Regions from separate parts of the Streptomyces sp. DT2A-34 genome, predicted to be linked through region 3. Evidence: riboswitches for the same ligand, from Rfam matches in the RefSeq annotation. Region 3 holds a riboswitch; each other region holds the start of a gene.

Region 1 (9,628 bases), 4.9 Mb from region 3:
CGGCGGCACCGCGTCCAGCTGGTCCGCGCTCAGCGCGGCACGCGCCTCCCGGGCCTGCGCGAGGAGTGCCACGGCGTCGTACGGACGCAGATCCGGGGTGCGCGCGGTGGCCGACGCGACCAGCTCGTCGAGCTCGTACGCCAGTCCGGGCACGATCGCCGAGGGTGGCGGGACGTCCTCGTGCAGGTGCTTGTAGAGCACCACCGCCGGGGAGTCGCCGTCGTGCGGCTTGTCGCCGGTGAGCATCTCGTAGAGGACGACACCGCACGCGTAGACGTCGACGCGGGCGTCGGCGGCGCCGGGCTGCTCGATCTGCTCGGGCGCGAGATAGGAGACGGTGCCGAGCACGGCACCGGTGGTGCTGGTCACGGTGTCCACGGACCGCACGAGCCCGAAGTCGGCGACCTTGACCCGCCCGTCGTCCCCTATCAGCACGTTCTCGGGCTTCATGTCCCGGTGCACGAACCCGGCGCGGTGCGCGGCGCCGAGCGCGGCCAGCACCGGCTCCAGGATGTCCAGGGCGGCCCGGGGCTGGAGCGCCCCGCGCTCGCGCAGGACGTCGCGCAGGGTGCAGCCCGCGACGTACTCCATGGCGAGATAGACGTACGACCCGTCGGTGCCCTGGTCGAAGACCTGCACGACATTGGGGTGCGCGAGCCGGGCGACGGACTTCGCCTCACGGATGAACCGCTCGACGAAAACCCCGTCCACCGCCAGCGCGGGATGCATCACCTTGAGCGCGAGCACGCGGTCGAGGCGGGTGTCCAGGGCCCGGTAGACCGTGGCCATCCCGCCGACGGCGATCCGCGCGTCCACGCGGTACCGGCCGTCGAGCACCTGCCCGACCAGAGGGTCCTGAAGGGTCGTATCCACGCAGGTGAGTGTACGAGCCGACACTGACACGCCTGCCGGTTCGGCCGGGATCGGGGCGGGACTGCAGCTGAGCTGTGACGGACGCCTCATGGGTTGAAACGCCTTCATCGAACAGGCGTTCAGAATGCGGGGCGTTCCGGGTCCAGCCGTGCGATGCCCTCCACCGGAGACGACGCCTCCGCGAAGTGCCGCCGAGGAATCCGCCCCGCCCGGTACGCCAACCGCCCCGCCTCCACCGCGTGCCGCATCGCGTCGGCCATGAGTACCGGCTCCTGCGCCCGCGTGACCGCCGAGGCGAGCATCACACCCGCGCACCCCAGCTCCATCGCGAGCGCCGCGTCCGACGCCGTACCGGCTCCCGCGTCCAGAATCACCGGCACGCGTGCGTGCTCCACGATCAGCTGGAAGTTGTGCGGGTTGCGGATGCCGAGCCCCGAGCCGATCGGGGAACCGAGCGGCATGATCGCGGCACAGCCGACGTCCTCCAGCTTCCGCGCCAGCACGGGGTCGTCATTCGTGTACGGCAGCACGGTGAACCCGTCGTCCACCAGCGTCTCCGCGGCGTCCAGCAGCTCGATCGGGTCCGGCAGCAGGGTCCGCTCGTCGGCGATGACCTCCAGCTTGATCAGATCCGTACCGAGCGCTTCGCGCGCGAGGCGGGCCGTCAGCACGGCCTCACCGGCCGTGAAGCATCCGGCCGTGTTCGGCAGCACCCGGATGCCGAGCTTCTCCAGCACCGACAGCACGGAGCCGTGCACCGACGGGTTGACCCGCCGCATCGCGACCGTCGTCAGCTCCGTCCCGGACGCCACGAGCGCACGCTCCAGCACCCCCAGGCTGGGCGCCCCGCCCGTGCCCATGATCAGGCGGGACGTGAAGGACGTGTCCCCGATGAGAAAAGGATCGTCGGCCATGGTTCAGCCTCCTTGGACGGCGGTGAGGACCTCGACGCGGTCTCCCTCGGAGAGGGATGTCGACGACCACTGCGCGCGCGGTACGACGGTTTCGTTGAGGGCGGCGGCCACTCCGGAGGGCGCCGCGGTGAGGGAACGTACGAGCGTGTCGAGAGCCGTGCCCGGCTCGATCTGCCGCCGCTCGCCGTTGACCGAGATGGTGACCGGGTGGTTCATGCGGGCTGCTCCGAGAGTGCGGCGGCGCTGAAGCGTTTGGGCGTGAACGGCCGGGCTTCGTCCGGGAGTTCACCGGTGGTCAGGGCGTGCGCCATGGCGTCGCCGGTGACCGGCGTGAGCAGCACCCCGTTGCGGTAGTGCCCGGTGGCCAGCAGCAGCCCCTCCAGCTCGGTCGGGCCGAGCAGCGGCGCGTTGTCGGGGGAGCCGGGGCGCAGGCCCGCCCGCGTCTCCGTGAGCGGCAGTTCCGTGATGCCCGGCACCAACTCGTGGGCGTCGCGCAGCAGCTCGTACACCCCGCCCGCGGTCACCGTCGTGTCCCAGCCCAGCTCCTCGCTCGTCGCCCCGACGACCAGCTCCCCGCTCTCGCGCGGCACCAGGTACACCTGGCTGCCGCGCACCACGGCCCGCACGGTCCGGCTCAGGAACGGCGCGTACCGCTTCGGCACGGTCAGCCGCAGCACCTGCCCCTTCACCGGGCGCACGGGCGGCAGGACGTCGTCCGGGACCCCGGGCAGCCGCCCGCTGAGGCTGCCGGCCGCGAGGACGACCTGGCCCGCGCGCAGCTCGGTGCCGTCCGGCGTGGTGACACCGGCTGCCCGCTCCCGTACGCGGTCGAAGCGCTCGGCCCACGTCCGGTGGAAGACCACACCGGCCCGCTCGCAGGCGGCCACCAGCGCCCCGGCCAGCCGTCGCGGATCGATCTGGTGGTCGCCGTCCACGCGCAGGCCCCCGCGCACGCCCGGCGCGAGCATCGGCTCCAGGCGTCGGCACTCCCGCCCCGACAGCCACTCCGAGTCCAGCCCGGACCGGCGTTGCAGGGTGTGCAGTTCGCGCAGGTGGGCGCGGTCGTCGGAGTCCAGCGCGACCGCGAGCGTGCCGCACTGGCGGTAGCCGAGGTCGTGGCCGGTGAGGTCGGTGAGCTCGGCCGCGAAGTCCGGGTAGCGGCGGGCCGAGACGAGGTTCAGGCCGAGCAGGGTCTGCTCGCCGTAGTGCAGTTCCGTGACGGCGGCCAGCATGCCGGCCGCCACCTGGGCGGCGCCGCCACCCGGCTCGGGGTCCACGACGGCCGTGGTGAACCCGCGCCCTGCGGCCCGCCACGCCGTGACCAGGCCGATGATGCCGCCCCCGATGACAAGGACGTCTGACGTTCGCGTACGCGACATGGGCGTCCAGCCCCTCCCTTCGCCGGCATGACCCGGATCAGGTTCGTACGGTCGGAGGCCGCCAGCCTCCCTCTCAGCCCGGTGCGTCCGGGCTCCCGCGAGTGCTCTACGTTGGCCACCCTAGCCCGCCGCCACATGTCTCAGTAAGGGAGCCCGTACCCATGGCCCGCTCGCTCGACGGTCTCGTCCTCGCCCCCGTCGCGGACCAAGCGCCAGGTCAGGTGGGTACGCGTACCCGGTTCACGTACCACGAGAAGGACGGCGAGATCTGGGCCGAATACGCGGGCGGCGATGTCGTACGCGGGTATCTCGTGGGCGGCCGGGAAGGCGACCGGCTGGACTTTCGGTACGTGCAGCTCAAGCGGGACGGGACGACGTCGTCGGGCCACTGTGTGTCGACGGTCGTCGAGCTGGCCGACGGGCGGGTGCGCCTGGAGGAGAGCTGGCAGTGGGAGTCGCAGGCCGGCAAGGGGACGAGCGTTGTGGAGCAGGTCACTGAGCACGCCCCCTGACTGACGAACAGTCAGTTGTCTATGGTGATCAGGTGAGCGAGCAGACGCAGCAACGGGGCACGTCAAAGGCGCGGCGCGTGGTCGTCGCCGGGGCGGGCATGGCAGGGGTGCAGACCGCGGTCGCCCTGCGCGAACAGGGCTTCACCGGCACCGTCACACTGATCGGCGCCGAGCCCCACCAGCCGTACGACCGACCGCCCCTGTCCAAGGCCGTACTGCTCGGCACGGCCGAGGGCTCCGCCTTCGACGTCGACTTCGAGGCGCTCGGCATCGAACTGCGGCTGGGGCGCGAGGTGCTGGGCGTGCGCACCGCCGACCACGAGTTGGACACCGAGGCCGGGCCCGTCCCGTACGACGTCCTCGTGCTCGCCACCGGCGCCGAACCGATCCGGCTGCCGGGCGCGGAGGGCGTCCCCGGGGTGCATCTGCTGCGCACCCTGGACGACGCCGAGCGGCTGCGGCCGGTGCTCGCCCGGCAGCACGACATCGTGGTCGTCGGGGCGGGCTGGATCGGCGCGGAGTTCGCCACGGCCGCGCGCGAGGCGGGCTGCGCGGTGACGGTCGTGGAGGCCGCCGACCGGCCGCTCGCGGGTGCGCTGCCCGCGGAGGTGGCGGCGCCGATGACCGCCTGGTACGAGGACAGCGGGGCGGTGCTGCGCACGCACGCGCGCGTGGAGCGCGTCGAGCCCGGTGCGGTGATCCTCGACGACGGCACGCTTCTGCCCGCGGGCGCCGTCGTGGTCGGCATCGGGGCACGGCCCGCCACGGCCTGGCTGGCCGGCTCGGGCATCGAGCTGGGCGTGCACGGCGAGGTCGTGGCCGACGACCACCTGCGCACCTCCGTACCGGACGTCTACGCGGTCGGCGACTGCGCCTCCTTCCCCTCGGCACGGTATGGCGAGCGCCTGCTGGTCCACCACTGGGACAACGCCCTCCAGGGCCCGCGGACGGTCGCCGCCGACATCCTCGGCGAGACCCCCGCGGTCTACGACCCCGTGCCGTACTTCTGGTCCGAGCAGTTCGGCCGCTTCGTCCAGTACGCCGGCCACCACGCCGCCGCCGACACGACCCTGTGGCGCGGCGACCCGTCGGGCCCGGCCTGGACGGTCTGCTGGCTGAAGGACGACCGCCTGGTCGCCCTGCTGGCGGTCGGCCGACCGAGGGACCTGGCACAGGGGCGGCGGCTGATCGAGGCGGGAACGCCGATGGATCCGGCGCTGCTGGGGGACCCGGCGCGGCCGATGAAGGCGGCGACGGCGTAGGGCCGAGAGCGGGGTGTCGGCCCTGGTCGGGACGGGCCTGGCTTCCGACTGTCAGTGGCAGATGGCAGGCTTGTTTCCGTGACCGAGATTGACGCAAAGATCGATGCTCTCGTCCCCGCCTGGCTCACCCTGCCCGACATCGCAGAGATGCTCGATGTCGAGGTGACCCGCGTCCGGCAGCTGGTCAAGGACGGCCAGCTCATCGCCGTACGCCGTGGTGAGAACCGCGCACTGCACGTCCCCGCCGCCTTCATCGACGGGGCCGAGCAGAAGGTCGTCAAGGGCCTGTCCGGGACCCTGACGCTCCTGCGGGACGACGGCTTCACGGACGAAGAGATGCTGGAGTGGCTCTTCACCCCCGACGAGAGCCTGCCCGGCACCCCCGCGCAGGCCCTCAGCGAGAATCGCGGCACGGAGGTGAAGCGCCGCGCCCAGGCGCTCGCCGTCTGAACCGAACGCTCTGACCGAACGTCCTCATCCGAACATCGTCCGGCGTATGGACCGGGCTCCCGCGGGCCACGGTCGCAGTTGACCGCGGCCCGCGGGAGCCAGGGGCCTGGGGCGTGTGGTGAGTGGCATGCGCGAGCGAGCGCCTGCCCCACGGGGGTGCCGGGTCCTCGGCCTCGGGGCCGTATGCCATCGACCCGTACGTCATCCATGTGACGGCGCGCTGTCGCAGGGATGCCACGTCGGGCGCGGGCGCATGGCGTCGCCACGCGCGGCGGCGGGTGCCGTCGGGGCGTTGTGGGGCACATCACGCCCGGGCAGTGCCACGGCGCCATACGCCGTCCGGCCCCGGACCACTCCGGCCCGCGCCACGGGCCGCCGCCCCGCCCGGACCACGAGTCACCGACCAGCACCGGCTCGCGACGCGGCGCCGGGCTCCGGCTACCGTGCCACCGTCCGGCACCAGCCCGACGTCCCGCCCGGCAACCCGACACAGGGGGCACCGTATGTCCGACACCGCCACCGCAGGCACCGCCCGCGCCCAGCTCGCCGACGCCCGGCTCTACCTCTGCACGGACGCCCGCAAGCAGCGGGGCGACCTCGCGGAGTTCCTGGACGCCGTCCTGGCCGCCGGTGTCGACATCGTGCAGCTGCGCGACAAGGGCATGGAGGCGGCCGAGGAACTGGAGCACCTGAAGGTCTTCGCCGAGGCCTGTGCCCGGCACGGCAAGCTCCTCGCGGTCAACGACCGTGCCGACGTCGCCCACGCCGCCGGCGCCGACGTCCTGCATCTCGGCCAGGGCGACCTCCCGGTGCCCGCCGCCCGCGCGATTCTCGGCGACGACGTCCTCGTCGGCCGCTCCACGCACTCCGAGTCCGAGGCCACGGCGGCCGCCGTCCAGGAGGGCGTGGACTACTTCTGCACCGGCCCCTGCTGGCCCACCCCCACCAAGCCCGGCCGCCACGCCCCCGGCCTCGACCTGGTCCGTCACACCGCCGCCCTCGGTACCTACCGTCCCTGGTTCGCCATCGGCGGCATCGACCTCGGCAACCTCGACGAGGTGCTGGAGGCCGGCGCCCGCCGCGTCGTCGTCGTACGGGCGATCACGGAGGCGGACGACCCGGGCGCGGCAGCGGCGGAGTTCGCGAAGCGGCTGCGGCAGGTATAGGCGGCAGGTATAGGTGGCGGCTGCGGGCGATGCCGGGGAGGGGCGCCGATATCGCCGGCCCTTCGGAGCACGGCGTCTCAGTTCCAGGCCCGCCCCGTCTCAGCCAGTGGGCAGAGTCGGCTGCGATCCCCGATCTCGGGGCTCTGCCTGGCCCGCTGCGGGGCCCTTTGGTGGCCCACGTTGTCCAAGGAGTGGACAACAGACAGACAAATCGGGCAAATGTCCGGCATTCGGTTGGGAGACCGGGAACCCCTGGCTAACCTGCGGGTATGGCCCTCGGCACCGCATCCATCAGGTCGGACCACGCTCGTACCGTGCGCGAGATGCTCGCGACCGGCAAGACGACGTATTCGTTCGAGTTCTACGCCCCCAAGACCCCGAAGGGCGAGCGGAACCTGTGGAACGCGCTGCGCCGGGTCGAAGCCGTGGGGCCCGACTTCGTCTCCGTGACCTACGGCGCGGGCGGTTCCACCCGCGCGGGCACGGTCAAGGCGACGGAGGCGATCGCCTCGGACACCACGCTCACGCCGATCGCCCACCTCACCGCGGTCGACCACTCGGTGGCCGACCTGCGCAACATCATCGGGCAGTACGCCGACGCGGGCATCCGCAACATGCTGGCGCTGCGCGGTGACCCGCCCGGCGATCCGCTGGGCGAGTGGGTGCGGCACCCCCAGGGCCTCACCTACGCCGCCGAACTCGTCGAACTGATCAAGGCGTCCGGCGACTTCTGCGTCGGCGTCGCGGCCTTCCCCGCGATGCACCCGCGCTCCGCGGACTGGGAGACCGACGTCCGGCACTTCGTCGACAAGTGCCGTGCGGGCGCGGACTACGCCATCACGCAGATGTTCTTCGAACCGGAGGACTACCTGCGACTGCGCGACCGGGTCTCGGCCGCCGGCTGCGACACCCCGATCATCCCGGAGATCATGCCGATCGCCAGCGTGCGGACGCTGGAGCGGATCCCGTCGCTCACCAACGCAGCCTTCCCGGATGCCCTGAAAGAGCGGATCCTCACAGCAAAAGACGATCCGACCGCTGTACGCTCGATCGGAATCGAGTTCGCCACGGAGTTCTGCGCGCGGCTACTGGCCGAGGGAGTGCCCGGACTGCACTTCATCACGCTCAACAACTCCACGGCGACCCTGGAAATCTACGAAAACCTGGGCCTGCACCACCCACCGCAGGCCTAGACCGGCCGTACCGGTGTACGTCACACTGCGTAGGCGGCCACTGGGAGAGGGGCGTACATGGGCTGGACGGTCCTCTACATCGCGTTCGGCATCGTCGCGCTGTGGCTGCTGGGCGAGGTGCTGCTGCAGTACAAGGCACGTCTGCGCTGGCGACTGCTCGCCTTCGTCGGCTTCCTCGGCGTCGTGGTCGGGGTGCTGATCCCCTCCGTCGTCGTCATCGGTCTGGGTGCCGCCGCGTTCGCGGTCGGCCAGACCTACGTCACGCTGTCGTTCCGCAGCGGCTTCTCGGCCGGCTGGGCGGTCTCCGCGCCGGCCCTGGGCCCCCTGGCTGCCGTCAAGCGCCGCCGTGGCCGGCCGGACCGCCAGGAGCCGACCCTGGAGGTGTCCGACCTCGAGGCGGCCGAGGGCGCTTTCCCCGGCCACGACGGCACGTACGGTCACGACGACGCCAAGTACGGCCAGGACAACGCCGGTTACGGCCAGGGCGACGCCGGTTACGGCCAGGACGACTACGACCGCGACGACGTCTTCACTCCCTCGCGCCAGAATCGGCCCGCGGCCGCTGACCCGAGCGCCGTCTACGAGCCGCAGCCCCTGCCCGAGGACACCGGCTCGTACGGCATATACAGCGACGCCGCCCATGCCGCCGCCGACCAGAACTACGCATCCGCGGGCCAGCCCCAGGACCAGTACGCCACGGCCGACCAGAACTACGCCTACGACGGCTACTCCGGCTACGACCAGCAGCAGTACGGCTACGACACGACCGGCCAGCAGCAGTACGCCGCCTACTCCGACCCGTACATCGGCACCCAGAACTACGGCGACACGTCGTACGACGCCTACGGCCAGCAGCAGTACGGCCAGCAGGGCTACGGCCAGGACCAGTACGCCACCGGCACCTACGGCGAGACGACCCCGCCCGGCGGCGTCTGGGTCCCTCAGCAGCGCACCGACGAGGCCTACGGCGGTGAGCTCCCGCCGGAGCAGCAGTACCCGTACCAGGGCGACGGCCAGCAGCAGGGCCAGGGGAACGGGTACGACGAGCAGTACCGCTTCTGACAGACCGCGCGGCGTCCCTCGCGAGGCGCCCTACGCGTGCCTCACTGCGAGCCCCGGAACTCCGGCCCCTCCACGATCAGCCCGGCCACCAGCGCGCCCGACATACCGGCGTGGGGGAGACCGCCGCCCGGATGAGACCAGCCGCCGACCGTGAACAGGCCGGGTACGCGGGTGCTGTTGGACGGGCGCAGGAAGGTCCCCTCCGCTGCTGCCAGCGCCGGCGCCGGTACCCCGCCGCCCTCGGCTCCCGTCTCCCGCCGGGTGTCCACCGGCGTACGGACCTCGCGCCACAGCGTCCGCTCACGCAGTCCGGGTATCGCCCGCTCGGCGGCCGTCACCATCCGGTCCGCGAAGGCGTCGGCGGCACCGGCCGCGGTCCAGTCGTACAGCGTCTGTGACGGCACCGTGGCCGTGAGGACCACGGACTCATGCCCGTCGTCGGGGCGCAGCGCCGCATCGTCCGGGCGGTCGATGCGGACCGTCGGGTGCGCGGGCGGCTCACCGAGCCCGAAGGCGTCCAACTCGGCCTGCCGGTCCGGGGCGTGCACCACCGTACGGTGCGCGGTGCCCGCCTCGCGCGCGCCGCGCAACGCCAGACAGACCACGACCCGGCCCGGGGACATGCCCTCGGGGTTGGACTCGACCTCCTCCGCCTCGTACAGCTCACGGCCGCGCACCAGGTCGCTCAGGCGCCACGGCCCGGTGCCGACGACCATGTCGGCCTCCGTCACCGATCCGTCGGCCAGCTCCAACCCCGCCGCCCGGCCGTCCTTCTCCAGGACCCCGACCACCTCGGCACCGAAGCTGAACTCGACCT
Region 2 (9,628 bases), 2.4 Mb from region 3:
CTGTTCTTCCTCGGCGAGGCGGCGGTTCGGCTGGGCAGCAGCGGAGCCCAGCAGAAACGTCGCAGCACGGTCGCCGAAGCACTCGCCCAATGGCGTGATGCCATCGGTGTCCCCGTTTACTACGCCCAGTACCGCGACGGCGAGATCGAGGTCATGTGCGTCTCCGACACCCCGGGCAATCCGGCGGTCGAGGAATGGGCCGACTTCCGTGAGACCGGCCACGCGCACGCCATCGGTCAGTGCCTGTTGTCCCAGCTGGACGAGGACGCCCGCCGCGATCACCTCGACCGCCATCCCGTGCAGTCCATCACCCCGTACACGGTGCGCGACAGCCGCACGCTGCTGCAACGCCTCGAACGGACGCGTCGGATGGAGCCGGTGACCGAACGTCAGGAGTACGCGCTGGGCACGGTGTGCGCGGCGATTCCGATCACGGTGGGCACCACGGCCGCGACGATGGCCATTTCCCTGCCCGCTCATCAGGACGACCGGCTGTTGTCGGCGGCACGGCAGCTGCAGGACGAGGTCGGGCGGCTCCTAGGGTCACTGGCGATCTCTATCAGTATCTGAAAACTCACTCCTTGTGATCTCTCGTGTACGTTCAGCAAGATTCCACAGTGTCGGGTCCGTTCCCGGCCAGTCGAAGGCAAACGACGGGGTAGGCGATGCGCGAGTCCGTACAGGCAGAGGTCATGATGAGCTTTCTCGTGTCCGAGGAGCTCTCCTTCCGCATCCCGGTGGAGCTGCGCTACGAGACCTGTGATCCCTACGCCGTACGGCTGACCTTCCACCTGCCCGGTGATGCCCCCGTGACCTGGGCCTTCGGCCGCGAGCTGCTGGTCGACGGGGTGGGCAGACCGTGCGGGGAGGGAGATGTACGGGTCTCACCGGCCGGTTCCGAGACGCTGGGCGACGTCCTGATCCGGCTTCAGGTCGGTGCCGACCAGGCCCTGTTCCGCTCCTCGGTGGCGCCCCTCGTGGCCTTCCTCGACCGCACCGACAAGCTTGTGCCGCTCGGGCAGGAGGGTGCGCTCGCCGACTTCGACGCCCACCTCGACGAGGCCCTGGACCGCATCCTGGCGGAGGAGCAGAGCGCGGGCTGAAGCGCTAAGGCAGCGAGGGGTGGCGTAACGCTTCGCCGGGACGCTGAGGGGGCGCGCGGGAACGCTTCTTCTTCGCGGGCGTGCGTCGTGTTCCGTCGGATGGGCAGGGCCGCCGGCTACGCGAGATCGGCGGCCGTGTCCGTCACCGCTTCCGGCGTCGTCCTCGCCCGCCCCGTCCCGGAGCCGGCTGCCCCGGACCCGACTGCCCGCCCGCCGGCACCGGCTGGGCACCCGCAGACACCGCCCCCTTCTCCGGACGGTCGGCCGAGACCACCAGGGCCGCGAGAGCCGTGGTGACCGGCACCGACGCGACCAGGCCGATGGAGCCCACCAGCGTGCGCACGATCTCCTCCGCCACCAACTCACTGTTGGCGACCGTGCCGACGCTGCTCTGCGCGATCGAGAAGAGCAGCAGCAACGGCAGCGCGGCGCCGGCGTAGGCGAGGACCAGTGTGTTGACGACGGACGCGATGTGGTCGCGGCCGATCCGGATACCCGCGCGGTACAGCCCGCGCCAGCCCATCGTCGGGTTGGCCTCGTGCAGTTCCCAGACCGCGGACGTCTGGGTGACCGTCACGTCGTCGAGGACACCGAGCGAACCGATGATGACGCCGGCGAGCAGCAGACCGCTCATGTCGATCGACGGGTACAGCCCGTGGATCAGACCGGTGTTGTCGTCCGTATTGCCGGTGAGCGCGGCCCAGTCGATGAACCCCGAGCCCAGAAGGCCGATCAGCAGCAGCGAGAGCAGTGTGCCGAGCACGGCCACGGATGTACGGGCCGACAGGCCATGGCACATGTAGAGGGCGATCAGCATGATCGCGCTCGCCCCCACCACCGCTACGACCAGCGGGTTCGATCCCTGCAGGATCGCCGGGAGGATGAAGAAGGTCAGCACCAGGAAGCTGATGGCCAGCGCGACCAGCGCCATGACACCGCGCATCCGGCCCACCAGCACGACGGCGAGCGCGAAGATGCCGGCGAGCAGCGCCATCGGGATCCTGCGGTTCACGTCGGTGACCGAGTACTGCAGGTCCCTGGGCGCGGAGGGCTCATAGGCGACCACGACGTCCTGGCCCTCGTGCAACTGGCGTGACTGGTCAGGCTGCACGATCTCCGTGAAAGTGCGGCCCTTGTCCTTGCCCGTATCGACGCGGATCGTCGCTCTCTTGCAGGTGCCGCTCTCCTGCTGCACCGCGGAGGAACCCTCGGCAGTGGAGGTGTCGCCGGTCGGGGGCACTCCCGAGGCGCCGACGTCCTTGCAGCTGACCTCGACCACCTTGGTGACCGTGGCGTTGTGCGTCTGCCGGTCGAAGCCGACCCCCGTGCGCTCGTGCGGCGGGGCACCGCCCGGCCACAGCACAGCGAGCCCCACCACCACCGCCGCGGCGAACGGGATCAGGACCGCCGCGATGACCTTGCGCAGGTGCCGGGAGACAGGCGCCGCGGGACCGTGGGCGTGACTGTGGGAGTGCCCGTGCCCGCCACCGCCGTCGCCGCCCTTACCGCCGCCACGCGATCCGCCGGATCCGGGCCCGTGCCCGTGGCCACCCCCGGAGTCGTGACCGTCACTCGGTCCGGGCCCCTGCTCCGCTGAGCCGCCGGAGCCGGGCCCGCGCCCAGGCCCCCCGCTGCCCCCGCTCCCGTGCCCCTGCATCCCGCTGGCCCCGGTCCCGTGTTCGTGCCAGCCGCCGGAACCAGTCGCGTGATCGTCGTCGCCGCCGGAACCAGGCCCGTATCCACCGCCGTATCTACCTCCGGCAACTCCCGAACCGCGGCCGTCTGTACGGCCGTTGCCCCGTGTGGGGCCGTTTCGGGGGCCGTTTCCGAAGCCGGAGCCGCGGGGCGGCTCGGGCGGTGGGTACGGAGGCTCATGCGTCGTGGTCACCGACCGATCATCGCAAGAACGACCGGGGCCCTCTGTTCACCGCGCCCGAATTGACGCTAGCGTGGAGCCACCTTTGTACACGCGGGAGCTCGGAGCACCGGGCTGAGAGGGCGCTGACCTCCGTCCCTGCGATGTTTCACGTGGAACATCATCCGAAGAGAGTGACGTTCCCCACGAAACGTCGGCAGACGGAAACCGCTGCGTCGACCGCCGAACCTGTTACCGGGTAATGCCGGCGTAGGGAGTAGGTCTCATGACCATCAAGGACGCGCGCACGCCTGCCTCCGCTCAGGACGACAAGTCCGAGGAGGCCGGGAAGTCCATCGGCTGGCACAAGGCGTACATCGAGGGCTCACGCCCCGATCTGCGGGTGCCGGTCCGCCAGGTGCACCTCACCAACGGGCAGTCGGTCACGCTGTACGACACATCGGGCCCGTACACCGATCCACTCGCCGACACCGACGTTCGCAGGGGGCTGCCCCCGCTGCGCGAGAACTGGATCATCGGCCGCGGCGACACGGAGGAGTACGCGGGCCGTCCCGTCCGCCCTGAGGACGACGGGATCAAGCACACCTCGCCGCGCGGCGGCCTGCGCAACCTCGACGCGGTCTTCCCCGGACGGCCTCGCCAGCCGCGCCGGAGCCGTGACGGCGGGGCGGTCACGCAGCTCGCCTATGCGCGCCGCGGCGAGATCACGCCCGAGATGGAGTACGTGGCCATCCGGGAGAACGTTTCTCCGGAAGTGGTCCGCGAAGAGATCGCGGCAGGCCGGGCCGTGCTGCCCGCCAACGTCAACCACCCGGAGATCGAGCCGATGATCATCGGGAAGCGGTTCCTGGTGAAGGTCAACGCCAACATCGGCAACTCCGCGGTCACCTCCTCCATCGAGGAGGAGGTCGAGAAGATGACTTGGGCGACCCGCTGGGGCGCCGACACGGTCATGGACCTGTCGACCGGCCGCAACATCCACACCACGCGCGAGTGGGTGCTGCGCAACTCCCCCGTGCCGATCGGCACCGTGCCGCTGTACCAGGCGCTGGAGAAGGTCGACGGCAGGGCCGAGGAGCTGACCTGGGAGATCTACAAGGATACGGTCATCGAACAGGCCGAGCAGGGCGTGGACTACATGACCGTCCACGCGGGCGTGCGCCTGCCGTACGTACCGCTCACCGCCAACCGCAAGACCGGCATCGTCTCCCGCGGCGGCTCGATCATGGCGGCGTGGTGCCTGGCGCACCACAAGGAGAGCTTCCTGTACGACAACTTCGAGGAGCTCTGCGAGATTCTCGCGGCGTACGACGTCACGTACTCGCTGGGCGACGGCCTCCGGCCGGGCTCGATCGCGGACGCCAACGACGAGGCGCAGTTCGCGGAGTTGAGGACGCTCGGGGAACTCAACCGGATCGCGAAGCGTTTCAATGTTCAGACCATGATCGAGGGCCCGGGACATGTCCCGATGCACAAGATCAAGGAGAACATCGACCTTCAGCAGGAGATCTGCGATGAAGCTCCGTTCTATACGCTCGGCCCACTGACGACGGACGTCGCGCCGGCGTACGACCACATCACGTCCGGCATCGGTGCCGCGATGATCGCCTGGTGGGGCACGGCGATGCTCTGCTACGTCACGCCCAAGGAGCACCTGGGCCTGCCCAACCGTGACGACGTCAAGACCGGCGTCATCACCTACAAGATCGCCGCCCATGCGGCCGATCTCGCCAAGGGGCACCCCGGTGCACAGGAGTGGGACGACGCGCTGTCCGACGCCCGCTTCGAGTTCCGGTGGGAGGACCAGTTCAACCTGGCTCTCGACCCGGACACCGCACGGGAGTTCCACGACGAGACCCTGCCGGCCGAGCCCGCCAAGACGGCCCACTTCTGCTCCATGTGCGGGCCGAAGTTCTGCTCGATGAAGATCTCCCAGGACATCCGTCGCCAACACGGCGGGTCCCAGGAGGAGATCGAGGAGGGCATGGCTCAGAAGTCGAAGGAGTTCGCGGCGGCGGGCAACCGGGTCTACCTGCCGATGGCGGACTGACGTCGACGTCCTGACCCAGGGCGCCATGCCCCGGCGCCTGGCGTGCTGTCCCGCTGTCGGGCGTGCTGCCAGGTGCTCGGCTTGCGCCTCCCCGAGGAGGTCTCCCCGGGGCTCCGTCGTGGAGGAGGGTCCCCTGGCGGGGGCTCTCCCCTGGCGGGGGCGCAAGCCGAGGGGCTACTCCGGATGGTGTTCCGGCCCTCCGAAGTCCGGGCTCGTGTAGTCCGGGCTGCAGAAGCTCGGCCGGGAGCCCCGGGAGCCACCGTCGTCCGGGCTGCTGAAACCCGGGCGGTCGTAGCCGAGGTTCGGGATACGGCCGGCCGGCGTCGACGGTGGCGTGCGGTGCAGTGCCGATGCCGTGCCTGGGTCGGCGAGCGCCTCCCGCAGGAAGGGCAGGATGCCGCGCTCCAGCAGGGCCTCGCGCCAGGCTTCCCTGGCCCGGGCCACCTCCTCGCTCAGTTCGCCGTACGGACCGCCGTCGAATGCCGGCCGGTTGCGCAGGGCGGTGAGCAGGAGTCCGACGGCGGCGACCAGGATCGCGGCCGCCGCCACGGCGCCGAACACCCACCCGGTGGTCAGCATCGTCTGGGCGAAGGCCGGCTCGGGGTCGAGCATCTTCAGGATGTAGCCGACGAGCAGGAAGATCGCCGCGGCGGTGCCGGCGAGGACGGGTGCCAGGACGGCGACCACGGCGACGACGCCGGGGCCGGCGGTCTCGGCGACTTCTCCCACGGTGGTGGCGAGCCCCATCGCTCCCGTGCCCGGCTCGGTGGAGCTGGACTCGCGGCTGGACGACGGGGTGGACGGCGCCGGCTGGCGCAGTTCCTCGCGAACCTTCACATAGTGCTGGTACTCGGTCGCCGCGGCCGCCGTGATGAGTGCGGTGGCGTTGAGCGCCATGGTGCGCAGCTGTTCGGAGTTGAGCCGCTGTCCGACAGCGGCCAGTTCCGGGCGGTGTGGTGCGGAGCGCAGCGCCTCATCGAGGATCCGCTCGTACTCTTGGCGGTCCTCGCTGTGCAGGTGCTGCGGAACGCTGTTCATGTGCATCCCCCGATGCTCCGTAGGGCTTGGGGCTCGCATGCCAACGAGCCGTCGGGCAGAAACGGAGGGGAGCCTGCTACGGATAAGCCGATGGTAGAGCGGTGACGGCACACGGTGACAGGGGGTTTGACAAAATTGGGCCCTGGCCTGCGCCGTCTTCCGTCACTGCGCCATGGGGGGACGTCTGCCCGGCGAACGTTCAGATATCCAGGGGAAGTTGCTGGACCAGCAGCTTTCCGGCCATGGTCACGCCGCCGTCCATCGCGATCGCGAGACGATCGGCGTAGACGTGCGGCCCCTCGATCACAGGGCCGGCGCTGTCCTCGCCCTCCTCGGAGCCGACCTCGCCCAGCAGGTACGGAATGGGGCTGTGGCCGTGAACGATGCGGGTGCCGCCGTACGTATCGAGCAGGGAACGAACATGGTCGGCGCCGCCCTCGTCGCGGAAGGAGAACCGCTTGGTGAACTTGCGGAACAGGTCCCAGACTTCGTCGGCGTCGTTGCGCGTGAGGGTCTCGCGGACGGTGTCGTTGACCGCCTCGATCGAGTCGCCGTAGTCGAGATAGGCGGTGGTGTCCGAGTGAACGAGCAGATGGCCGTCGACCTGCTCCATGGCGTCCAGCCGGGACATCCACTGCAGGTGGTGGTCCTGGAGACGGTCCATGTCGGTCTTCTGGCCGCCGTTGAGCAGCCAAGCGGCCTGGAAGGTGGCGGTGCCCGCGCCGGAGTTGACGGGAGTGTCGCCGAACCGCTTGGCGCCGATCAGCAGCAGCTCGTGGTTGCCCATCAGGGCCTTGCAGTAGCCGCCGGCCGCGGCGGCCTCCGCCGACAGTCGCATCACGAGGTCGATGACGCCGATGCCGTCGGGGCCGCGGTCGGTGAAGTCGCCGAGGAACCACAGCCGGGCGGTGCCCGCGCACCAGTTGCCCGCCGAGTCGATGAGGCCCTTCTCCTGGAGGGCGGCGACCAACTCGTCGAGATAGCCGTGCACGTCGCCGACGACGAACAGCGGACCCGGACTGTCCGCCGACTGCGGAGCCGGCACGGACGCGGGATCGACGGTCACCTGAAGGGTGTCACCGCGGTTGATCACGGGCAGATCGCGCTGCGTGGGCGTGTAGCCCTCCGGATAGGCATCGTCGAGGGGCGGGGCGACGTCGCCCGGGTGCGTGCTGTGGGCGTACGGACCGGTCTCGTGGACGTAAGCGGGCACTCGGAAGTCGCGCAACGTCGCCGTCCGCTCCATCTCGGGTCCCTGACCGGCCCCCTGAGTCATCAGACCCCTCCACCATCGCGCCGCAGCTGCACCGCATCGGACTGCCTGGTCGCAGCGGCCCGCGGGTGTCGTGGGCCCATCATAGGAATGCCGATCGCGCCATGTGATGACCCAGGGGTGGTGAATCGGAGCAGGACTCCTGTTCACCGCGGCTTTCGCCCCGATTGGGCACGGCTTCGGCCGCCCGATGACCGCGCTTTCTTTCGCTCCTCGACCTGCTTGTGCCCTCCCCCGACCTGCTCCTACCGCTCCTCGGGCGACCGAGGCGGGCTGACCGTCGTACGCGGCGGACGTCGCTGGGACGAGGTACGCACGATCAGCTCGGTCGGTATCACCTGCTCGACCGGTCGGTCCGACTCGACCCCCTCGATGGCGTCGATGAGGAGCTGGACCACGGCCGTGCCGATGCGGCGGGGCTTGAGGGAGAGCGTGGTGACGGGCGGCTCGGTGTTGGCGTACACCGTGGACTCGCTGCAGCAGACCAGAAGCAGGTCGTCCGGTACGCGCATGCCGTAGCGGCGGGCGGCGGCGAGCAGGTCGGTGCCGTTCGGGTCGAACAGGCCGTAGACGGCGTCGGGGCGGTCGGGGCGGGCGAGCAGCCGGTCGGCGGCCACGGCGCCCGCGCACGGGTCGTGCGCCGGGTAGGCCTCGTACACCGGATCCTGGCCGACCCGCTCGCACCAGCGCAGGTACGCGGTGGTCGACAGGTGGGTGTACGTGTCCGTCGTGGTGCCCGTCAGCAGTCCGATCCGGCGGGCGCCGGCGTCGGCCAGGTGGTCGAGGATGCCGAGCACGGCGGCTTCGTGGTCGTTGTCGACCCAGGCGGTGACGGGGAGCGAACCCGCCGGGCGGCCGTCGGAGACGACCGGCAGACCCTGCCTGACCAGCTCGCTGACGACCGGATCCTGGTCGGACGGGTCGATGACGACCGTGCCGTCGAGGGCGACGTTCGACCAGACGTCGTGGCGCGAGGTCGCGGGGAGGATCACGAGGGCGTAGCCGCGGGCGAGCGCGGCCGAGGTGGCCGCGCGGGCCATCTCGGCGAAGTACGCGAACTCGGTGAAGGTGAAAGGTTCATCCCCGTATGTAGTCACGGTCAGGCCGATGAGTCCTGACTTGCCGGTACGGAGTGTCCGGGCGGCGGCCGAAGGGCGATAGCCCAGCCGGTCGGCGACCTCGCGGACATGGCGTCGGGTGGCGTCCGGGAGCCGGCCCTTGCCGTTGAGGGCGTCGGAGACGGTCGTGATGGAGACTCCGGCAGCGGCGGCCACGTCTCTGATGCCGGCCCGGCCGGGTCGACTGCCTCGGCGTGAGGTTTCCGCGCGGCTCACCTGGTGCTTCCCTGCTGCTGTCATGGCGAGCCGATAGTAGGGCTCATGCGGTGGGGTAGTGCGGACGCATATGCACGCGTTGACAGGCACGTTTCTGCATGGTCATAGAGCGTCAAGAACCTTGGAAACCAAGGGAGTTGAACGATCCAATGGTAAGACCTGACTTGTCGGCGCGCATGGGCCTGCCAAGTGCCCGATGTTTCGAAGAGGTCTCAACTCACCTTCACGGGGGATGCGCGCCACGGCGCGAGCCACCGGCGCGTAGATATATGTGTGACGCGCCCCCCAATTCGTACAACTTCGTATGACGATGCCCCTGATGCAGGTGTGACAGAAGGGGCCCGCACTCGAGGGCGTCACACCTGTACGCATCGGCGCCGAATCCTCATAAGGTGAGGAGTATTGGAGCCGGCGGTGGTGATGGGCCGCCGGTGGTCGCGAGGAGGACTGCGGTGAGCGAGACGAGCCCCAAGCTGCGCGCCGAGCTGGAGGGGATCCCGACCTACAAGCCCGGCAAGCCCGCCGCGGCCGGTGGTCCGGTGGCCTACAAGCTGTCCTCCAACGAGAACCCCTATCCGCCGCTGCCCGGCGTGATGGAGACCGTGACGGCCGCCGCCTCGTCCTTCAACCGCTACCCGGACATGATGTGCACGGCGCTGATGAACGAGCTGTCCGAGCGCTTCGGCGTCCCGGCCTCCCACCTGGCCACCGGCACCGGCTCGGTCGGCGTGGCCCAGCAACTGCTGCAGGCCACCTCCGGACCCGGCGACGAGGTCATCTACGCCTGGCGGTCCTTCGAGGCGTACCCGATCATCACGCAGATCAGCGGTGCCACATCCGTGAAGGTGCCGCTGACCCCGGGTGATGTGCACGACCTGGACGCGATGGCCGCCTCCATCACCGACCGCACCCGGCTGATTTTCGTCTGCAACCCCAACAACCCGACGGGCACGG
Region 3 (9,628 bases):
CGAGAAGGCGGTCGCCGCGGGCGGCACGGCCTCGGACCAGGTCCAGGACCCGGGCTTCATGTACGGCCGCGCCTTCGACGACCTCGACGGCCACACCTGGGAGGTCGTGTGGATGGACCCGTCGGCCATCGAGGGCTGACGCCCGCCGTCCCTCGGGGGGTGCCTAGCATGGGCGGGTGCAGACGATGCCCGCCCATGCGGCCCACCACAACGACCGTGAGATAGAGACGCTGGAGGAGTTCGACGCGACCGTCGCGGCGCGCGGCACCCTCGCCGGCTTCCGGGTCCAGGCCGTCGATCTGACGGACCGTACGCGCGAACTGCTCGCCACGGACACGGCCGGCGCCGTCTTCCTGGGCTGTCCGATGCGCGAGGACGCGGCCGCGAAGATCCGCGCGGACGGCGCCCTGGTCTTCCCGCCGCTCCCCGGCCTGCCCTTCGACCCGTACCGGGGCCGGGTCTACTCGCCCGACGAACTCTTCGCGTCCCTGGCCGACGGCTACGAGAACACGCCCGACGCCCGCGCGTACGACTGGTTCCAGCAGACCAAGGCGGACGGCGACATCTACGCCTCCATGCTCCGCGCGGTCCACGACGACTCCGTCTCCGACGCCCTCGACGAACTCCTCTCCGGCGCCCGGGTGGTGGGCGTCATGGGCGGCCACGCGATGCGCCGCGGCACGGAGGCGTACGAGGGTGCGGCGCGGCTCGGCCGGGAGCTGGCCCGCGCGGGCTTCACCGTCGCCACCGGCGGCGGCCCGGGCGCGATGGAGGCGGCGAACCTCGGCGCTTACGCCGCCGCGTACGGCGAAGAGATGCTCACCGACGCCCTCCAACTCCTGGCGAAGGCGCCCGGGTTCACCCCCTCCATCACCGAGTGGGCCACGGCGGCCTTCGAGGTGCGCTCCCGTTGGCCGAAGGGCGGCCGCTCCGTCGGCATCCCGACCTGGTTCTACGGCCACGAGCCGCCGAACCCGTTCGCCTCCCACATCGCCAAGTACTTCGCCAACGCCACCCGCGAGGACGGCCTCCTGGCCCGCTCGAACGCGGGCGTCGTCTTCCTGCCGGGCGCCGCCGGCACCGTACAGGAGATCTTCGACAACGCGACGCCGAACTACTACGAGTCGCGCGGTGAGCCCACTCCCATGGTCCTGGTCGACCGCGCCCACTGGACCGAGAAGCTGCCGACGTGGCCCCTGCTGAAGTCCCTGGCCCGGGACCGCTCGATGGAGTCCCGTATCGCCCTGGTTGACCGGATCGAGGAGGCTCCGGCGGCGTTGAAACGTCTCAGCGATTAATAAGAGGGCAAAGCCAACGCCCGTGGACTGCATATGCGTTGACACTGCTTATGCCACGCTTATAAACCTGTGAGACTCCTGGGGACGGTGATGACACATCACCGCCTCGTTCAACCCCCCTCAGTTGTGCAACTCGTAAGGACAAAAGTGTCCATAAACCGCCGTACTGTTGCGCGCTCCGTGCGCGCTCTTGGTGTTGCCTCGGCCTCGGTCGCGCTCGCGCTCGGCCTCGCGGGCAACGCCCTCGCGTGCGACATCAGTGAATTCTCCGCCGAAGCCAAGTGCGACGGCGACAAGGGCGTCATCACGGTCACCGACGTGGACCCCAGCGGTGTCCCGGCGACCGTCAGCGTGTTCCTCCAGAACAACGGCGCCGACCTGAAGAAGGTCGGCGAGCAGGAGGTCAAGGGCTCGCGCGAAGGTGTCACCATCACCTTCGCCGAGGACTGGAAGCCGGACGCGGAGTACCGGATCCACGTCAAGGCCGCCGGCTATGTCGACGAGGACATCAAGCCGAACCTGACGACCCCCTCCACGGCCTGCAAGAAGGAGGAGGAGCCGCCGGCTCCGACCGACACCCCGACCCCGTCGGACTCCGCCTCGACCCCGGCCGAGGAGACCGACACGCCGACCCCGACGCCCTCGGAGAGCGAGAGCACCGCCCCGGCGGGCACCGAGAGCAACGCTCCGGCCCCGGCGGACGCCGGTGACTCCAACCTCGCCGAGACCGGCGCGAGCTCCAACACCGGCCTCATCGCCGGCATCGCGATCGCCCTGGTCGCGATCGGCGGCGGCGCGGTCTTCTTCGGCCTGCGTCGCCGTGGGGCGAGCAGCGACCGCTGACGCGCTCGTAGAGCAACATCCGTGTGGCCCGTCCCCTGGAATTCGCCGTGTCGCGGGGGCGGGCCATTCGTCTGTCAGCCGAACGTCGCCCTTTCCAGCCAGAACTCCAGCAGCTCGCGCTCGCCCAGAACCTCCAACTCCGCGCTGTCCAGCGGCAGTCGACGGTAGAAGGCAAGCAGTACGGCGGTGAGTGGCCCCCGGAGCGCGACGGTCGCCTTCTCATGGCCGCGCCGCCAGGCGACGACGTCCTCGCCGAGGTCGATAATCCACTCCGCGCCTACCTCCGGGGTGTTGTCGGTGGCGTGCAGATGGATGCTGCTCCCCGGCCGGCGCAGCTCCCGCGCCGGGTCGTCCGGCAGCGTCCGCTGGGCCCACTCCACGATCTCCAGCCACTCGTCGATCGCGTCGGCGGCCACGTCCGGCGCGACCTCGTAGGGCAGTCCGGCGGCGAGGGTCGCGTCCGCACGGTGGACGGTGATCTCGTGCGTCATACGGCGGGCCCAGAACCCGGCGTTGAGGATCCCCGCCCATCCCCACACCTTGGCGTCCGGCCCGGCCTCCCGCAGCGTGCCGACGAGCATCTCGCCGGTCTCCGCCAGCCAGGCGTCCAGCGCGACGGCGTCCCCCTCGCCCTCCGGGCCCTCGAAGCCGGGCACCCGCTCCTCCGGGACCTCCTCCTCGGCTCGCGTCCGTACCGTCAGCTCCACCCAGCGCAGGGCGCCGCCGATGTGCCGTACGAGCTCTTCCAGCGACCAGTCCGGGCAGGTCGGCACGGTGGCCGACAGATCGGCGCCGGAGGTCACCACGGCCCTCAACAGGCCGACTTGGTGGGCGATTTCGTCGCAGTAGCGATTGTGCGGGAGTGGCGTCATGCCCCGCACCTTAGGTGCCGGGCGATCAGCCCAGCAGCACAATTTCCGCCGCGTCGAACTCCACCCCGACCGTGTCCCCGACCTCGGGCGCGTCCCGCAGCGCACACGCCGCTTCGAGGCGCGGCGCGTCCTCCGGCTGGAGGTGCACGGCGACATGCGTGCCCTTGAACGTGCGTGCCGCGACCGTGCAGCGCAGCGCCGCGTCGGCGGCCACGAGCCGTACGCCGGCCGGGCGTACGAGCAGCGTCCGCGCCCCCTGCGCGGCGCCCTCGCCGACCGGGAGCTTCCCCCAGGGCGTGTCCGCGGCCTCCCCGGCGACCGTGCCCTCGACCACGTTGTCGAACCCGAGGAAGCGCGCCACGAACTCGTCCACCGGACGCTGCCACACGTCCAACGGCGTGCCGGTCTGGGCGATCCGCCCGTCCCGCATCACCACGACCCGGTCGGCGAGCGCGAAGGCCTCGCCCTGGTCGTGCGTCACGGCCAGCACGGTGGTGCCCAACCGCCCGAACAGTTCCCGGAGTTCGACGACAAGCCGCTCCCTCAGGGACCGGTCGAGCTGGCCCAGCGGCTCGTCCAGCATCAGCAGCCGAGGCCGCGGCGCGAGCGCACGGGCCAGCGCAACCCGCTGCTGTTCCCCGCCGGAGAGGGAGGCGACGGCACGGCGGGCGGCCCCCGGCAGTCCGACCAGGTCGAGCAACTCCCGTACGCGCTCGGCCTGTTCACCCTTCGAGGCACCGTGCATCCGCGCCCCGAAGGCCACGTTGCCGCCGACGTCCCGCTGCGGGAACAGCTGATGGTCCTGGAACATCAGCCCGACGCCCCGCTTGTGCGCGGGCACCCCGGCCTGATCCCGCCCGTCGAGCAACACCCGCCCGCCATCGAGGAGTTGCAGCCCGGCCACCACCCGCAGCAGCGTCGACTTGCCGCTGCCGCTCGGCCCGAGCACGCACACGATCTCGTGCTCGGCGACATCTAGATCGACGCCGTCCAGCACGGGCCGTCCACCGAACCGTACGGTCGCGCCTCGAAGACTGAGCAGACTCAGCAGACCCTGCGGACTCGACGTCATTCAGAACTCCCCCGTCCGATCCGTACGGAGCCGCTCCAGCACCAGCAGCGCCACCGCGCACACCATCATCAGTACCGTCGAAAGGGCCATCGCCTGGCCGTAGTTGAGCTCGCCGGCCCGCCCCAGCAGCCGCGCCACGGCGACCGGCAGCGTCGGATTGTCGGGCCGGGCGATGAACACGGTCGCGCCGAACTCCCCGAGCGACACCGCGAAGGCGAACCCGGCCGCGATCAGCAGCGCCCGCCGCACCAACGGCAGGTCCACCTCACGCCAGACCCGCCACGGCGACGCCCCCAGCACCGAGGCCGCCTCGCGCAGCCGCTGGTCCACGGCCCGCAGCACGGGCAGCATGGTCCGTACGACGAAGGGCACCCCGACCAGCGCCTGGGCCAGCGGCACGAGGATCCACGTGCTTCTCAGATCCAGCGGCGGTTCGTCCAGGGCGATCAGGAACCCGAACCCGACCGTCACCGCGGACACCCCGAGCGGCAGCATCAACAGCGCGTCGAAGCCCCGCACGAACCGGCCCGCGTCCCGTCGGGTCAACGCCGCCGCGGCCAGCCCGCCGATGAGCACGGCGATGAGCGTGGCGACGACGGCGTACTGCAGCGAATTGCCGATCGCCTCGATCGGCGCGACGAGGAAGACCCCGCCGTCGGCGCTGGCCAGCGCCCGGTAGTAGCCGAAGTCCGGCGCGTCCAGCGACCGCTCCACGAGGACGGCCAGCGGCAGCAGCAGGAGTACGACGATGACGGCCAGGACACCGGCCAGCAGCGCCCACTGCCCTGCCCCGCGCGGCCGCCGCGCGGTCACCGACGCGTCCACCAGGCGCAGGGCGCTCTCGCGGCGCCGTACCGTCCAGGCGTGCACGGCGAGGATCGCGCCGACGGCCAGGAACTGGATGATCGTCAGGACGGCGGCCGTGGACAGGTCGAAGATCTCGGACGTCTGCCGGTAGATCTCCACTTCGAGCGTCGAGAAGGTCGGGCCGCCGAGGATCTGGACGACGCCGAAGGAGGTGAAGGTGAACAGGAAGACCATGAGCGCGGCGGCGGCCACGGCGGGCGCGAGGGCCGGGAGGGTGACGGTCCGCCAGGCGGTGAAGCGGGACGCGCCGAGCATCCGCGCGGCCTCCTCCTGCCGCGGGTCCAGCTGCGCCCAGAGCCCGCCGACCGTCCGTACGACGACGGCGTAGTTGAAGAAGACGTGCGCGAGCAGGATGGCCCACACGGTGGTGTCGAGGCGTACGCCCCACAGCTCGTCGAGGAGTCCGCCGCGGCCGACGAGCGCGAGGAACGCCGTACCGACGACGACCGTCGGCAGCACGAAGGGGACGGTCACCACGGCCCGCAGGATCTGTTTGCCGGGGAAGTCGAAGCGGGCGAAGACGTAGGCGCCCGGCAGCGCGATCAGCAGGGTGAGCGCGGTGGAGGCGAGCGCCTGCCAGGTGGTGAACCACAGGACGTGCCGGATGTCGGACTCCCCGAGCACGTCCGTGAGGCGCGCGAACTGCCAGACGCCGTCGGCCTTCAGCCCGCGCGCGACGATCGCGGCGACGGGCCAGGCGAAGAAGGCCGCGAAGAACGCGACGGGCACGGCGACGAGGCCGAGCCGCACCGCCGCGCTCCGCATGACCCTCTTACGGGGTGCCTTTACTTCAGTACGAGCGAGGTCCACGACTTGACCCAGTCGTCACGGTTGTCGGCGATCTTCGCCGGGTCCATGGTCTCGGGGTTCTTGGCCTGGGGGCCGTACTTCGTGAACTCCGGCGGCACCTGCGCGGCCTCCCGGACCGGGTAGACGAACATGTTGAGCGGCATGTCGTCCTGGAACGTCTTGGTGAGCATGAAGTCGAGGAGCGCCTTGCCGCCCGCGGCGTTCTCGGCGTTGCTCAGCAGGCCCGCGTACTCGACCTGGCGGAAGCAGGTGCCGGTCGCGACACCGGTGGGCGCGGTCGTCGGTTTCGGGTCGGCGTAGATCACCTCGGCGGGCGGCGAGGAGGCGTACGACACGACGAGCGGCCGGTCGGCCTTGGCCTTCTTGCCGCCGGCGGACCCGGAGAACTCCTCGTTGTAGGCCTGCTCCCAGCCGTCGACGACCTTGACGCCGTTGGCCTTCAGCTTCTTCCAGTAGTCCTGCCAGCCGTCGTCGCCGTACTTCGCGGCGGTGCCGAGCAGGAAGCCGAGGCCGGGCGAGGAGGTGGAGGCGTTCTCGGTGACGAGGAGGTTCTTGTACTCGGGCTTGATCAGGTCGTCGTACGACGTCGGCGGGGTCAGCTTGTGCTCGCTGAAGTAGGCCTTGTCGTAGTTGACGCAGATGTCGCCGGTGTCGATGGGCGTGACCCGGTGCTGGTCCTGGTCGGCCCGGTACTCGGGCAGGATCAGGTCGGAGCCCTTCGGCTCGTACGACTGGAACAGCCCGTTGTCGAGCGCCCGCGACAGCAGGGTGTTGTCGACGCCGAAGAAGACGTCGCCCTGCGGGTTGTCCTTGGTGAGGATCGCCTTGTTGACGGCCTGCCCGGCGTCGCCGTCCTCCAGGACCTTGACCTTGTAGCCGGACTGCTTCTCGAAGGCGGCGAGGACGCTCTTGGAGACGGCCCACGAGTTGTGGCTGACGAGCGTGACGGTCTTGGAACCGCCCCCGCTACCGCTGTCGCCGTCGGTGTCGGACGACCCGCACGCGGCCAACGCGGGCAGCGCGACGAGACCGAACCCGACGGCGAGAACCGTGGCCTTCTTGGTGATGCTCACTGAATTCCTCCTGGGGTGGACCAGGAAGAGACGCGGCCCTGCCCGGAACCTCCGAAAGGCTCCGGGCAGGGCGCAACAGCTCGAGTGGTGACCGATCTCCCTACCCAGAATGACCTGGGCCAGGTTCGGAGGGTCTGCGGCCGGTGCCGCACTCTCAGCGCTGTGGCGCTCCCCTGTCGGAATATGAAGATGTACTTACGGCGGTCTTACGGTGGTCAGACTACCGCTCGGTCGCCGCGAGCTGCCCACACGCCCCGTCGATCTCCTGCCCACGGGTGTCCCGGATGGTCACCGGCACACCATGGGCGGCGATGGCCTCGACGAACGCCTTCTCGTCCTCGGGCCGGGAAGCGGTCCACTTCGACCCGGGTGTCGGGTTCAGCGGGATCAGGTTCACATGCACCGGCTTGCCCTTGAGCAGCCGCCCGAGCCGGTCACCACGCCAGGCCTGGTCGTTGATGTCCCGGATGAGGGCGTACTCGATGGACAGCCGACGGCCCGACTTCTCGACGTACTCGAACCCGGCGTCGAGCACCTCGCGCACCTTCCACCGCGTATTGACCGGTACCAGGGTGTCGCGCAGCTCGTCGTCGGGCGCGTGCAGCGAGATCGCGAGCCGGCACTTGAAGCCCTCGTCGGCGAACCGGTGGATGGCCGGCACGAGCCCGACCGTCGAGACGGTGATCCCTCGCTGGGACAGCCCCAGCCCGTCGGGCTCGGGATCGGTGAGCCGCCGGATGGCGCCCACGACCCGGTTGTAGTTGGCGAGCGGCTCGCCCATCCCCATGAAGACGATGTTGGAAAGCCGCGCAGGTCCCCCCGGAACCTCTCCGTCCCTGAGCGCCCGCATCCCGTCCACGATCTGATGCACGATCTCGGCGGTGGACAGATTCCGGTCCAGCCCCGCCTGCCCGGTCGCACAGAACGGGCAGTTCATCCCGCACCCCGCCTGCGAACTGATGCACATGGTGACCCGGTCCGGGTACCGCATCAGCACCGACTCGACGAGCGTCCCGTCGAACAGCCGCCACAGCGTCTTGCGCGTGTCGCCCTGGTCGGTCGACAGATGCCGTACGACGGTCATCAGCTCGGGAAACAGCTCCTCCCGCAGCTTGGCGCGCGAACCGGCGGGGATGTCGGTCCACTGCTCCGGGTCGTGCGCGTACCGCGCGAAGTAGTGCTGCGAGAGCTGCTTGGCACGAAACGGCTTCTCGCCGATAGCAGCGACGGCGTCCTTGCGCTCACCGGGCGTGAGGTCGGCAAGATGCCGCGGCGGCTTCTTGGCTCCGCGCGGGGCGACGAAAGTGAGTTCTCCGGGCTTAGGCATGGCTGTACCAGTGTCGCAGATCAATTCCGGTGACCTGCGGTCGTACGGCCGCCCCCGACCGGCGCCAAGGGCATCTGCGCCGGTCATCGTCAGTGCACACCTGTCAGCGTTGGAATGCCCACACCGCGATGGCCACCATGGACGACCCGGCTGCGGCGGCTGCTCCGCGGACCGCTGCGAACAGCGCGGCTCGATACAGGCGCTTGATGGTGGGGCGTTTGTCGCGCCTCATGGTTCCTCCCTGGTGGCGGCGTACGTTTCGCCTCCAGACGGTGCGCGCTGGTGGACCGAATCCTGGGGAAGTGCGGGCGGACCGGGCGGTCGCGCTCTTACCCTGCAGGTCAGGGGTTGCCCGGCGGTGCCCGCAGCGGGCAGCGGAAGGGTCGTCAAGGGGGGACGGGGGGACGTGGAGTATCCGGACCACGCGCTCCACGAGTACCTGCGCGACCTGGAACGCAGGGCCAAGGCGAATCGGCTTCGGCACAGGATGCCGTACTCCCGTCGCGAGACCGCGAAGATCCTCAGCAAGGAGTTCCAGGTCGAGCTGGATGCTCGCCGGCTGAGTAACTGGCTGACGGACGAGCCGCGAAGCCGCCAGGCACCCACCTTGAGCAATGAGCCGAAACTATGGGCCCTGGTACAGCTCTGGTCGCGCTGGGCCGGGGAGCAGCCCAGCCGTCGGTATCTCAACGAACTTCTCGAATCGGCCCAGCCCGTCCGGCATGCCGTCCGGGCTTCGTCGTCGCCGGTTCCCTCTTTCCTGCTCCCGCTGCTGATGGAACAGAGGGAGCGAGGAGAGGCGTGGCCCTATGTCGTTCACAGTGGCACGGGCGCGCGACGACCGCTGTCGGCCGTACACGTTCAGCAACTGCTGGACGAATCCCGCTCTGCCGATGAACCGGGGGCAGAACCGAAGCGAGGGCACATCGAGGACATCCTCGAGGATCCCGACGGCTGCCGTCTCCTCCTGGAGTCCGGTCCGGGCAGCGGGAAGTCGACCTTGCTCGCCCGACTTGCCGGGCGTCTGTCCGCCGAACTCCTCGACGCGACGCTCGCGCAGAACGCCTGTGTCCCGGTCTGGGCGACCGCCGAGCAACTGACCGCCGGCCCGGGCGGCGTGGACCGCGCGTTGTCCCGGCTCGTCTTCGCCGGGACTGAGCACGATGAGCGGCGATTCGATGACGCCACGGAAGCACTGGTCCCGGAGGACTACTCCTGGCTGCTCCTGGTGGACGGGTTCGACGAGATCCCCATGGAGGCACGTAACCGACTGGCGCTCCACCTCACCACCATCGCCAGAAGCGAGGCAGGCCGGGTCGGCCGTATCAGGATCATCGCATCGTGCCGTCCACTGCATCCGGTGGAACGGGACCGCTTCATCGAGAGCGGCTTCCTCGTCTTCACCATGGTCCCGTTCGATCGCTCACAGCTGGAGACGTTCGCCGAGCGCTGGTTCGGGACCCATG

The links. Region 3 has a riboswitch for thiamine pyrophosphate ahead of QQM39_RS11415 (thiamine ABC transporter substrate binding subunit). Riboswitches for the same ligand answer to the same signal wherever they lie in the genome.
Region 1: linked by a shared signal. The riboswitch ahead of thiO (glycine oxidase ThiO) and the one ahead of QQM39_RS11415 (thiamine ABC transporter substrate binding subunit) in region 3 are both predicted to bind thiamine pyrophosphate.
Region 2: linked by a shared signal. The riboswitch ahead of thiC (phosphomethylpyrimidine synthase ThiC) and the one ahead of QQM39_RS11415 (thiamine ABC transporter substrate binding subunit) in region 3 are both predicted to bind thiamine pyrophosphate.

The regions. Positions count from the first base shown of each region.
Region 1 covers NZ_JASTWJ010000001.1:7,572,321-7,581,948, forward strand. The annotation lists gene pknB (Stk1 family PASTA domain-containing Ser/Thr kinase) at 1-873, opposite strand, end outside; gene QQM39_RS33785 (thiazole synthase) at 993-1,787, opposite strand; gene thiS (sulfur carrier protein ThiS) at 1,791-2,003, opposite strand; gene thiO (glycine oxidase ThiO) at 2,000-3,166, opposite strand; TPP riboswitch at 3,164-3,275, opposite strand; gene QQM39_RS33800 (hypothetical protein) at 3,328-3,678, shown strand; gene QQM39_RS33805 (NAD(P)/FAD-dependent oxidoreductase) at 3,711-4,940, shown strand; gene QQM39_RS33810 (Rv2175c family DNA-binding protein) at 5,019-5,390, shown strand; gene thiE (thiamine phosphate synthase) at 5,894-6,556, shown strand; gene metF (methylenetetrahydrofolate reductase [NAD(P)H]) at 6,826-7,749, shown strand; gene QQM39_RS33825 (hypothetical protein) at 7,807-8,811, shown strand; gene QQM39_RS33830 (NAD(P)/FAD-dependent oxidoreductase) at 8,853-9,628, opposite strand, start outside.
Region 2 covers NZ_JASTWJ010000001.1:5,071,727-5,081,354, forward strand. The annotation lists gene QQM39_RS22465 (IclR family transcriptional regulator) at 1-570, shown strand, start outside; gene QQM39_RS22470 (SsgA family sporulation/cell division regulator) at 666-1,103, shown strand; gene QQM39_RS22475 (YibE/F family protein) at 1,246-2,760, opposite strand; TPP riboswitch at 3,063-3,252, shown strand; gene thiC (phosphomethylpyrimidine synthase ThiC) at 3,245-5,029, shown strand; gene QQM39_RS22485 (hypothetical protein) at 5,204-6,073, opposite strand; gene QQM39_RS22490 (metallophosphoesterase) at 6,267-7,343, opposite strand; gene QQM39_RS22495 (LacI family DNA-binding transcriptional regulator) at 7,586-8,698, opposite strand; gene hisC (histidinol-phosphate transaminase) at 9,127-9,628, shown strand, end outside.
Region 3 covers NZ_JASTWJ010000001.1:2,641,263-2,650,890, forward strand. The annotation lists gene QQM39_RS11385 (VOC family protein) at 1-139, shown strand, start outside; gene QQM39_RS11390 (LOG family protein) at 177-1,298, shown strand; gene QQM39_RS11395 (LAETG motif-containing sortase-dependent surface protein) at 1,479-2,141, shown strand; gene QQM39_RS11400 (maleylpyruvate isomerase family mycothiol-dependent enzyme) at 2,216-3,013, opposite strand; gene QQM39_RS11405 (ABC transporter ATP-binding protein) at 3,039-4,085, opposite strand; gene QQM39_RS11410 (iron ABC transporter permease) at 4,086-5,717, opposite strand; gene QQM39_RS11415 (thiamine ABC transporter substrate binding subunit) at 5,738-6,835, opposite strand; TPP riboswitch at 6,915-7,020, opposite strand; gene rlmN (23S rRNA (adenine(2503)-C(2))-methyltransferase RlmN) at 7,056-8,162, opposite strand; gene QQM39_RS11425 (hypothetical protein) at 8,266-8,394, opposite strand; gene QQM39_RS11430 (NACHT domain-containing NTPase) at 8,569-9,628, shown strand, end outside.